Regions from separate parts of the Sporosarcina pasadenensis genome, predicted to be linked through region 2. Evidence: riboswitches for the same ligand, from Rfam matches in the RefSeq annotation. Region 2 holds a riboswitch; each other region holds the start of a gene.
What was found. Region 2 has a riboswitch for lysine ahead of AB1K89_RS06590 (Na+/H+ antiporter NhaC family protein). Riboswitches for the same ligand answer to the same signal wherever they lie in the genome.
Positions count from the first base shown of each region.

Region 1: another riboswitch for lysine. It lies ahead of dapA (4-hydroxy-tetrahydrodipicolinate synthase); the one in region 2 lies ahead of AB1K89_RS06590 (Na+/H+ antiporter NhaC family protein).
Region 3: another riboswitch for lysine. It lies ahead of AB1K89_RS06005 (amino acid permease); the one in region 2 lies ahead of AB1K89_RS06590 (Na+/H+ antiporter NhaC family protein).

Region 1 covers NZ_JBFEGM010000006.1:88,290-93,904, forward strand. The annotation lists gene AB1K89_RS09835 (hypothetical protein) at 1-1,017, shown strand, start outside; gene AB1K89_RS09840 (hypothetical protein) at 1,007-1,852, shown strand; gene AB1K89_RS09845 (DUF6339 family protein) at 1,856-2,620, shown strand; gene AB1K89_RS09850 (NUDIX domain-containing protein) at 2,787-3,209, shown strand; gene dapA (4-hydroxy-tetrahydrodipicolinate synthase) at 3,385-4,269, opposite strand; lysine riboswitch at 4,395-4,573, opposite strand; gene AB1K89_RS09860 (toast rack family protein) at 4,893-5,615, opposite strand, start outside.
Region 2 covers NZ_JBFEGM010000003.1:236,203-241,817, forward strand. The annotation lists gene AB1K89_RS06580 (bifunctional metallophosphatase/5'-nucleotidase) at 1-351, shown strand, start outside; gene yunB (sporulation protein YunB) at 373-1,188, shown strand; lysine riboswitch at 1,244-1,418, shown strand; gene AB1K89_RS06590 (Na+/H+ antiporter NhaC family protein) at 1,557-3,134, shown strand; gene AB1K89_RS06595 (sodium-dependent transporter) at 3,413-4,954, shown strand; gene AB1K89_RS06600 (methionine/alanine import family NSS transporter small subunit) at 4,967-5,074, shown strand; gene lipA (lipoyl synthase) at 5,241-5,615, shown strand, end outside.
Region 3 covers NZ_JBFEGM010000003.1:126,184-131,798, reverse strand. The annotation lists gene AB1K89_RS06035 (alpha/beta hydrolase) at 1-455, opposite strand, end outside; gene AB1K89_RS06030 (DinB family protein) at 594-1,073, opposite strand; gene AB1K89_RS06025 (DUF2785 domain-containing protein) at 1,155-1,985, opposite strand; gene AB1K89_RS06020 (hypothetical protein) at 2,071-2,370, opposite strand; gene AB1K89_RS06015 (hypothetical protein) at 2,834-3,139, opposite strand; gene AB1K89_RS06010 (deaminase domain-containing protein) at 3,157-3,774, opposite strand; lysine riboswitch at 4,023-4,201, shown strand; gene AB1K89_RS06005 (amino acid permease) at 4,310-5,615, shown strand, end outside.

The DNA.
Region 1 (5,615 bases), on a different contig from region 2:
TCTGATAAAGCTTTAGCTATTCCTTCCCCTAAAAGAAAGTACAAAACTATTGGGACTTTCGAAGAAGGAGAGGCAACTCTTTATATTATGAAAGGTGATGATTTGAATCGGCGCGTCCTGATGACGAGAAAAGCCGGTATGCGTTTATTTGAGCAAAACCGAATCAGTGGAAGCATTTCATTTACAGGGATTTTAATTATTACCGGTCGATATATGAACCAGGTATTTAAGCAAATGGAAAATCCGGCACATACATTATGGGAGCCGAACCGCTACGAACCAAGTCCTAGAGAAGCGGAAAGGGCATTCAGTGATTTACGGAAGTTTGTGCGGGAGACGGTACAGCAAACGTTTCAAGTTGAAACTACAGACACAATGGATGCTATTGGCTTAAGTGACTTCTTACCAGATGAGCCTATCTTAGGAGCAGGGGAAGATAAGCGGGAATCACTTACGATGAAAATTAAAGAATTGAAACAAAAGAAGAAAACTAAGCAAAAGAAGAAATCGAAGAAGAGAAAAGATGGAGAGAGTTATTTAGATGATTTAGTATCTGCAGGATTATCTCCAGAAGGTGATGAACCAGGTCACTCGCCTGAAATCAAAGGAGATGGCATTGGTCAAGGTGGGGGTTCTGGTAACAACAATGGCCAGCAAGGAAGTGTTGATGAAGGAACCGGTACGGAAAAAGAAGGAAAAGAAAAGAAAGAGAAGAACAGGCCGATTGAAATAGAAACACGTTACATTTGTTTGGATAAAGAAGAAGGTCTATATCGAATAAGTGTTAAGCCGAAGAAAAAATTCGATAGAGGAAGGCTCGAATTTAAAGTATTGGGGGAGCAAGGAGAGTTTAAACTACCAGTTAAAGAGATTGAATCATCCCAAATTGATAACGTAACTATCTCGGGCAATATGGTCCGTTTCAAGAATAATGTCGGTAAAAAGGACATTTTTGTTAAGGTGAAAGTTGATTATGAACACTACTGTGTACTAGAGGTGAATTTATATGAGGTTTAACAGTAGCCTTCCATATCCAGTGCTAAATAAAGAAAATGATAACTATCTAGCCTCTCTATTCGAAGTGGAGGTTAAAGCCGAAAAGTCTTTCGGGCAGGTCAAGCTTGAAATGTTTTGCTCTTTAGAAAACGAAGGTATCGAAAAGCTGATAGAAGAAGGGAAGGCGGCATTTGTAATGCATATTGAATGTCCGCAAACCAGTTATCGTTCAATTGTTAAATCTAATGTGCCGAGGTTATCTGCCCAAATTAACGATCAACAATTGCGGGGGAAAATGGAGATTCGCCCGTTTATCATTGCAACCACTACGATTGAAAACTATACAAATATGCAGCTGAATGACTTTTATCGTGATTTACCATTAACATTTGAAAAGGGTAATATGTTGGCAACTGCAGAAGCGATAGATATAATTTTGCACGAAGAGTCTACAGAGACTCAAAATTTGCCATCAATAATTACTGTTCGCCGTGTGGAAAAATCGGAACATATGAACATTCAAATGAGCTCAGATCAAATTCTGATAGAATTGCCAAAAGCAATATATGACAAGTATGCGGAATATGCAGGTTCGAGATTAAAAGACACAATCTTAGCCACGGTTTTCACACCCTGTTTGGTGGATGTCTTTCACATATTGAAAGAGGATACTACAGGATACGAAGACTATAAGTGGTACCAAGTACTTGTACAGATTTTTGATAATAACAATATACCATTTTCCCAAGTGTTAGACGGAACCGTCCCTGTTATCCAAGCGGTACAACTTGTCCTAAGAAACCCTCTCGAAAAAGCATTTAACGAAATTGAAAAACTTATCAAAGAGGAGGACTAGTTGATGAAAATAAAGTTTTTATCTGAAGATGCATTACAAGACTTACGCGTTAATTTTGATGCTTATAAAGAACATTACTATAGTAAAGATAATGCATGGTTTGATAATTATTTTGCTAAGGAAGGCGCAACTTTTGAGTCAAATATTGACTACAAACAACCAAAATTCAATTTTGACAGCGACTATTTGGTGAGCGATTTTGAAAATGTGAAGATTGTGTATGATGCCTTACAGCATTTGACCGTCGCAGAAGCTACCCATGAACGTTTGTGGGCTGGATTAGCACATATGCAAATGCGGGAATTTAGCTATTACCGCCTATCTTTGGACTTGGAAAAGAAGAATGACAAACGAATTCAGTCGGCGCTCTTCTTTACTCATAGTGCAAAACGATCCCTATATGTTCATTTGTTAGCACGTCTATGGTGGGTAGGTTATATGACTTATGATGATGCAAATAAAGAGGATCCGTACTGGCTCACCGAGTTTTTCTCATCCGCGGATTTTTCGGCCAGATGCGTTGTCTTTTTCTCTAGTAACTTCACTTCAAATCGTAATATCACCAAAGGTGTTTTACGTGCTCTTATAACACTTAAAAACGAAGGCTTACAAATCAAGCGTGAGCACTTTGTCGAGGCGAATCGTTATCTTAACATCTTAGGCGGTGCAATGATTCTTGATGTGCTTGAGGAAGATGAAGTGAAAGAGATGATAATGGCTAGGCTTAAAAAAGTTTATAATATTGAGAGAGTAGCCGTTTTGATTTGAATTTGAGTCTATGTGCGGAAATTGGTTTTTAGTTCAAAAACAAAGAGATAGCAGAGCCCAATTCATCTTGGAGCTCTGCTTTTATTATTCTCCCACACAATTAAAGGAGATTCCGGCCTTGGCCAGGAAGATGTATAAGAATGAAGTGAAAAGGGAGAGAGCCAACATGTTCATCGTCAACACAGAAGCGGCATTATACAAGGATGGCCGTTATTTATTATGCAGACGAAGCGAAGAGGAAGAACACGCGCCTGGTGGAATAGGGTTAGTTGGTGGGAAAGTTGAGCTTGAAGGAGCAACTTCGGATATTTTAGAGCGTACGATTGCACGAGAAGTGGAGGAGGAAGTGGGGCTTGTTGTCAGTGGGCATATGCGTTATGTGTGCAGTACAAGCTTCATTACAGACCTAGGGGAACCGGTTGTGAATGTCGTTTTTTTGTGCGAGGAGTTCAGCGGTGAGCCGTACGCAGTGAGTGCTGATGAAGTGGCGGCTGTGTACTGGATGACGCCTGAAGAGGTGTATGCCCATCCTGAAGCTGAGGATTATTTGAAGGAGTACATTCGAAGAGCGGAAGATGTTCGTTTGTAGGATTTCGGTTTAATTTGTCATTCAACCATAAAAAATAACCCATCCTTGCGTTAGCCGCTCTGATGGGTTATTCCTATCTGTGCCGATCCCGTAGGGGAACCTACAATAATACATGGACCGTTCAATATGCGACCATTGGACGGTCCTTTTTTTTCATTACCATAAGGGTGCATAGTTAGATTTTCACTTCTTCATAAATAGCCAAAGCCTGTTGTAATGAACGTAGTTGTTCATCATTCAACGGAATCATCGGCAAGCGGACTCCGCCGACTTGAATTCCTTTCAGGCTCAACGCCGCTTTGACAGGTGTAGGGTTTGGAGCAGCGAAGAGTGCTTTCATCATCGGCAGCAGTCTTCGATGATTGCTAGCCGCCTCTACGGTATTGCCTATTTTGAAGTTGCGGATCATCGTTTGCATTTCATTCCCTAACACATGGGCCGATACAGAAACGACACCTGTTCCGCCAATCGATAATACAGGAAGTGTCAGTGCATCATCACCGCTGTATAATGAAAAGCCTTCTCGCGTACGTTCGATAATTTCAGCCATTGCATCCAAATTACCGCTCGCTTCTTTGATTGCTACGATATTCGGGATTTCCGAAAGGCGGATGACCGTTTCGACCGACATGTTGACAACAGTGCGTCCTGGTACGTTGTACAGCATGATTGGCAATGAGGTGGCTGCCGCAATAGTCTTAAAGTGTTGATACATTCCTTCTTGGCAAGGGTTGTTATAGTACGGGGCGACGAGCATGATTCCATCGACGCCTACGTCTTCTGCAAGCATTGTCAGTTCGATCGATTCTCTCGTATTATTCGAGCCTGTACCGGCAATGACCGGCACTCGTCCATTTACAACTTCAACTGTAAACCTAAACAATTGGACTTTTTCTTTGTCCGATAACGTTGGGGATTCCCCTGTTGTTCCAGATACCACTAGGGCATCCGATCCATTGGCAATTAAATGATCGATCAAGTTCCTAGTCGCCTCAAAATCAATTTCGCCTTGTGCATCAAAAGGTGTCACCATTGCAGTTACAATTTGTCCGAAGTTCATTAGTTCTCCACTCCTATAATTAATTTTTTTGAAAAAATTAGAGGGGAGAGGGCAGTTGAAAATGAACGCAAAAAGCAACAACGAGGGCTCGTTGTTGCTAGAAATAATAACTAAATTATTTCATTGCATAAGATAGCCCTCCATATAGTTTCCTATATGACAATTCTGGACTTGTTCAACCCAGAACCAGCTTCGAGATAAATGAGAATCTCTCCACTTCGGCAAATTCCCCTTTCCACAACCTTCATAGGATCTCATTATCCTCAGATTGTATACTGATGGTCTTTGCGCCTCTATCCTTACTTCAAAACTTGCGAAATAAGATAATGTTAAATTATATATGACTTTACATCGTATCCGGTTCAATTGCAAGTAAAAAATGAAAATAAAATGAATTGACGTTATTTCATCGTGTAGATAGCAAGCAATACAGAGTAGGGTTCACAGCTTTGTGGTGCCTGTGCGGCGAACTATTCGGACAATACAATAAAAGTGTATACGAGGTAGTTAGAAACCCATTAATTTAGGGGTTTTATATAATTTAATTTTGTATTTAAATACACTCTCTCGAATTGTCATAAATGCACCGTGCACAGGCACCGACACAATGGCACCGACACAATTTACTCGGCAATCTTGAATTTGACGTCCCCGACGCCGATGTCGAGAAATAGGTCGATGATGACTTCTGCATCTTCGTAGGCTTCATTAATGTAAACTCCTTCGTTTTGCTTGATGAAGTCATTCAATTCCAGTCTTCCAAGGCCTTTTGAAACGTTTACTCTGACGCCGGTCTGTTTCGGAAGGATGATCGTCACATCACCAACTCCTAAATTGAAGTCCGCTCGAAAACCTTTGCTCCAAGCGCCGCTCAGGTCGATGACGGATTCACCAACTCCACCATCCACGGAAAGGCTATTTAATTGGAGACCTTCCAATTTCAATCTTGACTTTGAAACCCCCATGTCAACATTCAAATCAATTGGAATTACATTCGTCAACTGAAGATCCCATTCGTTGTCTACTTTGCGTTTATTCAAGCCGAACGTTGTCTTGGAGCCTTGCTTAATCTTGACGTGGCCCGTATCCTTTTTTTTCTTATATGTCACTTTCGGTTCCAGTCTTTTGTGATTATAGGTAAACTCGCCACTCACCCATTCAGGGGAACCACCCTTGACGTACAAGTTGCCAACTCCGAAGTCGATATCCACTTTCAGAGCATCGGCACTGTCTTTAGCAATCGAAATTTCATTCCCACTTGCCTTCGCAAACCAATTGTTATACCCATAGATGCCGATAACAACTAGAAAACCCGTCAACAGCACAATCCATAATAGCTTATTCAT
Region 2 (5,615 bases):
AAGCTCGCTGGCAACGAATCGTGGCCGGAAACGGAAATCAAAGGGCTTGGCTTTCGTGGAAATTTCATGGGTAAAATGATCTTTGAAAGGCTCTTCAGAAAAAGCGCCGGAGAACTGTATGCGGGCAATCGGAAAGTCGTTGCCGGAAAAACCTTCAAACTGGCAACACTAGACATGTTCACATTCGGCTTCTTTTTCCCCGTTTTGAAAGAGGCGAAGAAAGAGTATCATATGCCCGAACTGATTCGGGATGTATTCGTTTGGTACGGGATGAAAAGAGATGGCAGAGTCAATAAGGATGATACTGAAAGCACTTCACGAACAAGAATGAACGACCCCGGTCCTGCATAATATTAGGCAGGAGGGGTCGTTTTGAGATTTTACGGGCAGCCGTCTCGAAATTATAAAAAATGGAATCGGTATCGCCGTTCCAGTAATAATGGCAGGCCTCGCAGGAAGCGCCGCTTATTGCCGCTTCTTTTTCCAGCGTTTCTTGTGACAATCGCCCTGTTTCTTTATTTTGTAAACTCAAAACTCACTCCGATTTATCTGCAATACGCGGAAGTTGAAACGGAGAGGATTGCAGCGCATGTCATTACACAGGCAATTAAATCAAGATCTACTGATATCTATGATGTGAGTGAAATCATCGAAAATGTACCGAATGATTCACCTGGAATGGTGACAAATACATTGAATGCTGAGATCATTAATAAAACGAGGGCGGAGATACATAGCCTTGTAGAGGCGCATCTAAAAATGGCTGAGAGCGGAAATTTGGAAATGCTGCCTCTCAGTGAAAATATCGAATATGATCCTGAGGCAATGGAGGCTGACGGAGGAGTCGTCTTCTTCGTGCCGATGGGGCAAGCGACGGGCATCCCTATGATCGGGAACTTTGGCCCTAAAATTCCGATTCGGTTCCATGTCATTGGGGAAGCACAGACTACTGTCGATACAGGTATTACAGAGTTCGGCATTAACAACGCAATGGTCGAAGTGAATATATTGGTTACGGTCAACGTCCAGATCATCGTTCCTTTGGCGACGCGGAAAAGTGTCGTGGAACAGAAGATACCTGTTGCGATCGGTTTGATTCAAAGTCCTATTCCTCAAATATATAACCGGGGAGGGGAGAACCCCCCTCAAATAGAAGTGCCGTATCCGATCATTGGTGGCGGAAAATAATAAGCTCTTGAAAAAAGGGTGATTACCTGTTACGCTAGTAGCACAAGAGGAACACCGATTAGGTAGAGGCTGCAAGGCTTATTAGTAATGGACGCGAGATTGGCATCGATGACCGCCCGTGAAAGGAAGTTTTGCCGAAGCATGTACTGGGTTGCCTATCCATTCATGCTGGGGTTATTCCGAATAGGAATGACACTGTCATGCGAATCGCATGATGAGCTACAGATCGTACGTTAGATAAAACATCTTAGATTATCTTACAAACGAACCGTAGAATAAGCCGACACCTACTACACATTCTAGTGTAGAGGGTGTCGGTTTTTTTCATTCTAAAAACCTACCGTTCCGAAAAATTGGAGGAAATTTTTATGATAGGCACTTGGGTTTCAATTTTGCCGCCAATCGTGGCAATTGTTATGGTGTTGGCGACAAAAAGGGTATTATTATCACTTGGATCGGGGATTGTGACAGCGGCATTATTGGTCGCAAGCTTTTCACCGGTCGATACGTTGCAAAATCTTTGGACTGCAATGATCGTCTCTTTCTGGTCTGAAGGGGAATTGAATACGTATAATATTTTCATCATGGTTTTCATTTTATTATTAGGAGTCATTACCGCATTTGTCAGTTTGTCCGGCGGAAGCAGGGCGTTTGCGGAATGGGCCGTCAAGCGCATTAAAACGAGACGCGGAGCGAAGTTGCTGACAGTGCTCCTTGGAATCCTTATTTTCGTAGATGATTATTTCAATTCATTGGCTGTCGGGCAAATTGCACGACCGATTACGGATCAGCATCGCATTTCAAGGGCGAAATTGGCATACTTCATCGATTCCACATCCGCTCCGATTTGTGTTATCTCGCCGATTTCCAGCTGGGGAGCATTTCTCATCGGCCAATTGGCTCTTATCTTTGGCACGTCTGCTGCAATCAGCTACTCGCCATTATCCGCATTTCTCATGATGGCACCGATGAATTTTTACGTTATCGCTACATTGGCAATGGTGTTTTTCTTTGCTTGGACAAATATCGATTACTTTGAAATGAAAAGACATGAAACACGCGCCCAAGAAAAAGGAGAACTTTTCGACCCGAACAAAGAGATTCCGGGTCAATTGAAAGAGGATTTTCCTGTCCATTCCTATGGACGTGTCATTGATTTGATTGCACCGATCATTACTTTAGTCATCGTTACATTAGGGATGATGATTTGGACAGGCTATCGCATCGGCGGATCGGCAAGCATTTGGACTATTTTTGAAAACACCGACGTTCCATTGTCATTGATGGTCGGTGGTCTTGCGGGAACAGTATTAGCAGCAGTCCTTTACCTATCACAAATGGGGAAAAACGAGACAGCTTCCTACAGCCTTGTAGGCAAAGCGTTTATAAGTGGTGTCGGCGCTATGATGCCAGCAATTCTCATCTTAATTTTTGCATGGGGATTGACGCATTTAATTGGCGTATTGGAAACAGGGCCTTTCTTATCAAGTGTTGTGGAACAGTCAAATGTGCCTGTCAACTTCCTGCCGGCCATCATGTTTGTGCTCGCCGGATTAATGGCATTTTCGACAGGGACTTCGTGGGGCTCTTTCGGCATCCTTCTTCCGATTGCCGGAACGATTATGATCAATGCGGAGCCAGAACTGCTTCTTCCGGCATTATCTGCTGTATTGGCAGGGGCTGTTTTTGGAGATCACTGTTCACCGATTTCTGATACGACGATTCTATCTTCGACGGGCGCAGGATCCAACCATATGGATCACGTATCTACACAGCTCCCATATGCTTTGATTTCAGCAGGCATTGCTGTAATCGGCTACTTAGTCCTTGGGCTCACAGGATCGGTTTGGATCGGACTTGCAGCAGTTATCGTCCTAATCGCTGGTTTGTTTACTGTATGGACATCAAAACGGAATAGAGCAGAAGTGAAAGCAACTTCCTTCTAACTGATATAAACTGTCACAACCGCCGGTCACTCGGCGGATGTGGCATTTTTTGGTTTGAGTTTCAACCGGACATATATCGATGTTCCCAATCATAAATTTCCACTACCGGTACCCATTCAGAAGACGATAAAGGGGAAAAGTCATAATACGAAATGGGTATTTTTTCAATAAAAAAACATTTTGACAATAGATACTAAGACGGATATACTTATTTTAAGATTATATAATAATCTGAAAATGTTAAACTTTTAACATAATCAAAGGAAAGGGGAATTGTAATGGAACAGCGTTCACAATGGGGGACCCGCGCCGGCTTTATTTTAGCGGCTGTCGGATCTGCTGTCGGTCTAGGTAACATCTGGCGTTTTCCATACGTTGCGTATGAAAACGGCGGTGGGGCATTTTTTATACCTTACTTATTTGCACTTCTGACCGCAGGTATTCCAATCTTGATCATGGAATTTACGATAGGTCATAAGTATCGCGGTTCAGCTCCTCTATCATTCTTTCGTATGAAAGGAAAAGGGGCTGAGTGGTTGGGATGGTGGGGCATATTCGTCTCGTTCGTCATCTCAACATATTATGCAGTCATCATCGCTTGGGCAATGAAGTACACGATCTATTCCTTCAATATGGCATGGGGGGATGATACTGGAGGATTCCTATTCGGAAGCGTACTTAACTTGGCGGATAATCCTGGGGAAGTCGGCGGGCTTGTGCCAGGAGTGCTTGTTCCGCTCATCCTCGTTTGGGCAATCGCCTTCATTATTCTTTTGGCAGGAGTTAAACGAGGAATCGAGTTGGCGAACAGGATTTTCATTCCGACGCTTGTCGTCGTGTTCCTTCTTGTCGTCATCCGGGCAGTCACTCTTGACGGGGCGGCACTCGGTCTAGATGCATTCTTCAAACCGGACTTAAGCAAACTGGCAAATTCTCAAGTATGGGTAGCGGCATATGGACACATCTTCTTCAGTCTTTCCATAGCTTTTGCCATCATGATTACATACTCAAGTTACTTGCCGAAGAAGTCGGATATTACAAATAACGCATTCATTACTGGATTTGCGAATTCAGGATTCGAATTACTTGCGGGAATCGGAGTGTTTGCCGCGCTTGGCTTCATGGCGACACAAGCGAACACTTCGGTTGCAGAAGTTGCTTCCGCTGGCGTTGGACTCGCGTTTGTCGTATTCCCGAAAATCATTAATGAGATGCCTGGGATGAATGGACTTTTTGGAGCCTTGTTCTTCCTGTCTCTCGTCTTGGCAGGTCTTACATCGCTCATCTCGATCTGTGAGACGTATATCGCAGGGGTTTCGGAGAAATTCAATATCTCGCGTACAAAGTCCGTCCTTTTCGGTGTAGGGCTTGCAGCAATTATCTCATTGCTGTTCGCTACACGCGGCGGTTTGTATTTCCTCGATGTCGCCGATTACTTCATCAACCAGTTCGGTGTAGCAGCAATCGGTTTGGTCGAGGTCATTCTAATCGCATGGGTCTTCAAAAAGCTTCGCGTTTTCGAATCGCATGCGAATGAAATCTCGGATATACGCGTCGGCATGTGGTGGAAAGTTTGTTTAAGTGTCATAACACCACTAGTCCTTGGGTATATGATGATAGACTTGGTGCGCAAAAACATTATGAAATTGCATACAGACGCGGAAGGAAACGTGATTGGAAACTACGAAGGATATCCGGATGCGTTCATCATGTCAAGCGGCTGGATGGTTGCATTATTCGCCATCATCATGGCAATCATATTTACGGCACTGAAATGGAACAAGAAAGCATTGGACTCAACAGACTACGATAATCGATAAGGAGGATTCGCTATGAGCGGTGGAGCTATTTTCATGATGATTCTCGGAATCCTCGTCATTTGGGGAGGACTTGCGGGAAGTATATTTTGGGCAGTATCCAAATCCAAAGGCAGAGCCTGATTCTGTATGAATTGAAATGACCAATGAAGAAAGCGCCTTTTATATGGCGCTTTCTTCCTATTTTCCTAGTATTACCATTGAATTTTCTATGTTATCGATAGTTGTTGGAAGTCAGAATATATGTTACATTGACAGAAGTGATATACTGCAAAACAAGCAACTAGGAATGGAGTCGGTTATCGTGTCATGTAGACCAGAAATAGGGAAAAAGACAGAACATGTTCGAAAGCCCGATTGGCTTAAAATTAAATTGAACACGAACGAAAACTATACGGACTTAAAAAAATTAATGCGCGAAAAAAACTTACATACCGTATGTGAAGAAGCACGTTGTCCAAACATCCATGAATGCTGGGGCGAACGCCGTACGGCTACATTCATGATTCTAGGTGCTATTTGTACACGCGCTTGCCGTTTCTGTGCAGTGAAAACCGGATTGCCGAACGAACTTGATTTGGCTGAACCGGAACGTGTTGCGGATTCCGTTTCCCTCATGAACTTGAAGCACGTTGTAGTTACAGCGGTTGCGAGAGATGACTTG
Region 3 (5,615 bases), 110 kb from region 2:
GTATCATAATTATTCAATACAGGTAAACTTAACTCATCTAACTCACGTAAATCCTCCGAAGTGGAATCCACCAACACTAATCCTGCAACCTTTTGAGGATGACTTTTAACAAAATGTTGTGCACACAAACCCCCGTATGAATGACCAACTAAAATAATAGGCTCCGTTATTTCAAGAACTAGCAATAGATCAATTAATTCCTCAACGACAGCTTCCGTGTTACGAGGTTCGTTCCGAATTTCGCTATTACCGAGTCCAGGTCTGTGAAACATAACTACTCTATTTGTTTCAGCTAAGGTCTCTGTAATGTTGTACCATTCATCAAAGGAACAGCCCATCCCTGATAGTATGATAATCGTTTTTCCTTTGTTGCCTTTGCTGAGAACTTCCATTTTCTTTTGTTTTACCTTTATTATTGAAATAATGTTTATTCCCCCTAAAATATCCCTCTTCAACTTTTCTACCCGATTAGCTTAGTAGATACATTGACGATTATTGCCCATATATATCTTCCGGATCATAAGCCTGTGTCCAACGAAATGGTTGTATTTCCGTTAAATGGACGCCTTAGCTGTTACTTGAAAACATTTATCTTAAATTCCTTCAATATCTCTAAAAATTAAATCTGAAGAAATTGGCTTCATTCCAATTTCTCTCGACCAGATAGACAATTGGCCTATATGGTGAATTTCATGAGTAACAATATGATAGAGCACCTTGTCGTAAGTCCATTGCTTATTCTCACCACTTTTCGAAGTAAAGGTAAATAATCTTCTTTCATCGCTTTTCTCAAACTTTTTAATAAAACTCTCACTTACTTTTTTCGTTTGTCTAGAATACTCTTTAATTTCATCCAAACTTGTTATTGTCTTCATGTTTTTTTGGATAACTGGTGTTTCTTGTAGTTGATTAATCCATATTTGTTCACAATCGATTACATGAAATAAGTTATAAAGTATGCTTCCCATTCCACCAATCCGTATCTTAGTAAGTTCTTCTATAGGGAGACTTTCACACCATTCAACCCATTCGTCTCTAACTTGCCAATTGTATTTAAACAATTTATATAACATGACAAATCCATCCCCTTTGGCCTGTACAGCATTATTTTATTCGATTATCGTGCACGTATGTATAGAAATTCTTAAATGCTTTTAGTTGTAGATTTGTTTATGCCACCGCTCTAAAATTTCCACTAGACTCTCCCGTAATTTCAAGCAGTCATTTTTGTACAGCAGTCTGAAATAATATGCTCGTAAGAAGTTGATTACATTGGATTTCTTCCAAAAGAAATTTAAACTATATCCTTCTTTTTCATATAGTTCATTTAGTTCATCAGAAATAGTGGATAACCAATCTTCAATTTCATTATCACTTATGCCTTTCTCCTGAAGTGCTTCCACTACGAAAACGAGTCTTTCCTCTTCTTCATCAACATACGGTACTTCTTTCGTGCTAATTTTGAATAAACATAGTTTGATTGTTTCAAGACATTCAGAAGAGAACGTAATTGTAAAATTCGGGTGACTTATGGCAACTGTTAATAAGTCTGCTCCATGAGCAATACTATGAGCCCATCCTTTCCCAACTACATAGCCACGTATATCTTCTTCAAGATTTAAGTATTCAATACTCTTTTCAAATAATTGTTTCAGAGTATCATCTGACAGGAATCGCTTTTCTTTATCTTTCTTTAAGATCAGGGCAATAACTAAAGCGGAAAAAGAACGGCTAAAAACTGAGTCATCTTCATGTTGGTCAATATTCAGGAATAAGTTTCTTAAACAAACATCAAGGATATAATTCATTTGCTTTATTGTTAAATAGTCTTCGATAATTAGTTTTCCAAATGAATTATAAATTAGTGTATCCCTCAGTTCCAAGTCGATTGACCCTATATTCTCCAGCATTCTTTCAATAAGAACATCTAAATTGCCATGTTGTAACGTTTTATCTAAATTTTTCAGTTCTGTTTTTAGTGTCATACTCTCACCATCTTCTGTTTTAATCTTATTCAATTTAGCTTCGGGTATATCGATCAGTTCATATTAGTATTCCAGGTTTGCTGCATTATGGTGCAAATGGGATTTGCCCAGTGAACAATAAAAGTATCATGATTATCCAAAAGAGAAAGAAGGATGAAGATAGTAGTAATGAAATAATCGGTATGGTGTTTTTCTCCGTTCTTTTCACCAAGCCAACAATTGATAATAAAATACCCGCAGCTGTGAGGAAAAGCGTTATCGTATCGCCAACCAAGTATCCAACATTTGCAATTTTTGTAGGTTCCACGAAAACGATAAAGAAACAAACAACTCCTATAAGCAGTGAAATGTAGCTACCGTAGCTGTGTTTTTTGGGCATATTCATTTCTTTTGTCAAAAAATATCCCCTCCGTATTTTTCCGATTATTAGTAATACGGTTCATGACGCAAAAAGTTCCAATGAATCATTCAAGCAAACGACCCAAATTAAAACAGGCACAGATCCTTATTCAGGAAATGTGCCGAGATAACTCTATCGGTAGTTTCGAATGTTGTTTCAAAGGCCGCTGTTTTAGAATGTAGCTTGCTAATATATTTTATCCGGCCAAGCTTTTCTATGCTTTGATTAAAAAGCTGAGCTGAGTAATTCCTGTATTAGAATTATTAATTCAAAACGAAGGTCTAAGTCCGCAGAAAAAACGAGACACCCTCGAACTGAATATGTCTCGTTCTTTCATTCAATTTGATACAATTGGTTATTTTATCAGTTCCGTGCACAGTATTTTTGTGAGAAATTCTTATTTGCGACAGAAAGTTTTATCCTATAAGTGCCTACCAACAAGTAAGCATTATAATTCATTTACTCTTTCTCTTAAATTTAATTCTTTACCTTCGTTACCGTAATACCATAAAGTAACTTCCTCTAAAGCTTTTGCCTTCGCTACTTTTTGGGTGCATTCTTCTTCCTCAATATAATACTCATAAGCCTCTCTAACTAAATCTAATACTTCATCAAGTTCCATCGAAAGTAAATCATCTAAAGGGTCATGACCATTAAACATTGCCACTTTCATCAACTCCAAGTTAAAATTACTTAGGACATTTAATTGTTTTTCTTTTATTAAATCACGTGTTTTATTATATGTAGCATTCATATATATCCCTCCGTTTATTAAATAAAATTTTTGTTGCTATAGTCAGTACAGTACCATACATTAGCATTTAAATTCTCCATCTCATCTATGTAGTAACGACTTAGGAGGGTTGCTATTTTCCTTTCGCAACTAAGACAAGGCCCTAAAGTTGTATAAATAAACAGCTCACCTTCAACTTCAGTTTTCCCCACCTTTTCCAAAAATGTTTCAATAAGTTTAGACTCCGAGTCATTATTTCTGTTGTAAATTGGATTCCCTTCAAAATCTTCGTTTATATGTTCATTATATGTTAGGGTATTATTTTTTTCGTTCACTGAACCGGAAGGAATTTCGGGATTATCACTCGGGATACAATAATATAAGCTAAACAACTCATTAAATTCCTCGGTCAACTTTGATTTACAGTTGATAGCACTATGTGCCCATAAAATAAACTCTAATTCTTGCCCTGCAGCTTTTCCTTTAAACGACATGTACGCCAAATTGTTTCCTAAGAGGATTCTTCGTCTGACTCTAAGTGGCAACTTCTTTCCAACTTGCTTTTCAATTGCTGTTACTAAATTGTAATGTGTCTTTCTTACTTCTACAGCAAATTCATCACTGTAATCAATTTCGAGTAGATTTAGACTCCCCACTATTCCATTCCCCTTTTCTTATACTTTACTCTCTCATTTTATTTAAACACACTTTTCAGATATTTAAAATGAATCTTTTACAAAACCCGGCACAGATCCTTACTGGAAATATGCGCGATCAATAAACCTATAAACCTTTCCTAAACTCCCCTATCTACAATGGTTAGCCGTAAATGTGCAATGTTTACCATTGCATTATGAATGATATCGCACTATAATTTATACATTAATTAAATACTCCCATTCACCGATGGGATAGAGGTTGCTGCTTATAAGAGTAGGACGGACGAGATTCTCTGAGATTGTTGACTCCGTTTGAAAGGATAAGTTGCCGAAGTGTGGATAGATCATTGGATATCCAGGCTGGTGATGTTTTCGAATAGGAACATCATTGTCACGTTTTTCAACGTGGAGAACTATCTTCGGAAGGATTAACGCATTTATCCAACAGCCGTCGATTTTCTTCGATGGTTGTTTTTTATTTTGGGTTATACTAGTTAGATTGGACCTTCCGTCACAAAAAGGAGTGGACAACATGGAGAACAATGTAACATCTACGAGTACTCCGCAATTGAAGAGGACATTGAAAGCTCGCCATTTGATGATGATCTCCCTTGGAGGTTCGATTGGAACCGGGATTTTCTTAGCAAGCGGCGGGGCAATCCATACTGCAGGGCCGGGAGGGGCATTGGCGGCGTATGTCGCCGTCGGGATCATGGTTTACTTCCTGATGACGAGCCTTGCTGAAATGGCGGCTTATATGCCTGTGGCGGGATCATTTAAAGAATATGCCACCCGATTCGTCGATCCGGCATTCGGGTTTGCGATTGGCTGGAATTATTGGTACAACTGGGCGATTACGATTGCCGCGGAACTGGCGGCGGTGGTATTGATCATGAAATTCTGGTTTCCCGAGAGCCCTTCATTCTTATGGAGCGGACTTGCGCTTCTGATCATGTTCGGCTTCAACTATTTGTCCGTCAAAGGTTTTGGCGAAGCCGAATTCTGGTTTTCACTCATTAAAGTTGTGACGGTCATCATCTTCATCATTACCGGGTTTATGATGATCTTTGGCATCATGGGCGGCGAAGCGATCGGCTTTACGAACTTCACGATTGGCGATGCACCGTTCAACGGAGGGTTCTTTGCCATCCTAGGTATTTTCATGGCAGCAGGCTTTTCATTCCAAGGTACAGAATTGCTTGGAGTCGCTGCCGGTGAGAGTGAAAATCCGGAAAAGACGATTCCGAAAGCGGTGAACTCCGTATTTTGGCGCATCCTCCTTTTCTACGTCTTTGCGATTTTCGTCATCGGGATGATTATTCCGTATACGGATGCACGATTATTGAGTGAGTCGGTTTCTGTCAGTCCATTCACACTCGTTTTCGAACGGGCTGGATTCGCTTTTGCCGCTTCTGTCATGAACGCCATCATTTTGACCGCCGTCTTATCTGCGGGTAACTCGGGCATGTATGCGTCCACGCGTATGCTTTGGGATTTGGCGCGCAGTGGGAATGCACCGAAGTTCTTAGGGAAATTGGATAAGAGAGGCGTGCCGGTCAATGCGTTGATCGCCACGACATTAGTAGGCTCCCTTGCCTTCCTCTCCACTTTCTTCGGGGACGGTACGGTGTACGTCTGGTTGTTGAACGCATCGGGGATGGCTGGATTTGTTACGTGGCTTGGGATTGCCATCAGTCACTACCGTTTCAGAAGGGCCTATATTGCGCAAGGCGGTAATCTGTCGGATCTTCCTTATCGCGCAAAATGGTTCCCGTTCGGTCCATTGTTGGCCCTGGTCCTATGTATCTTCATCATTGCCGGCCAAAACTTCCAAGCCT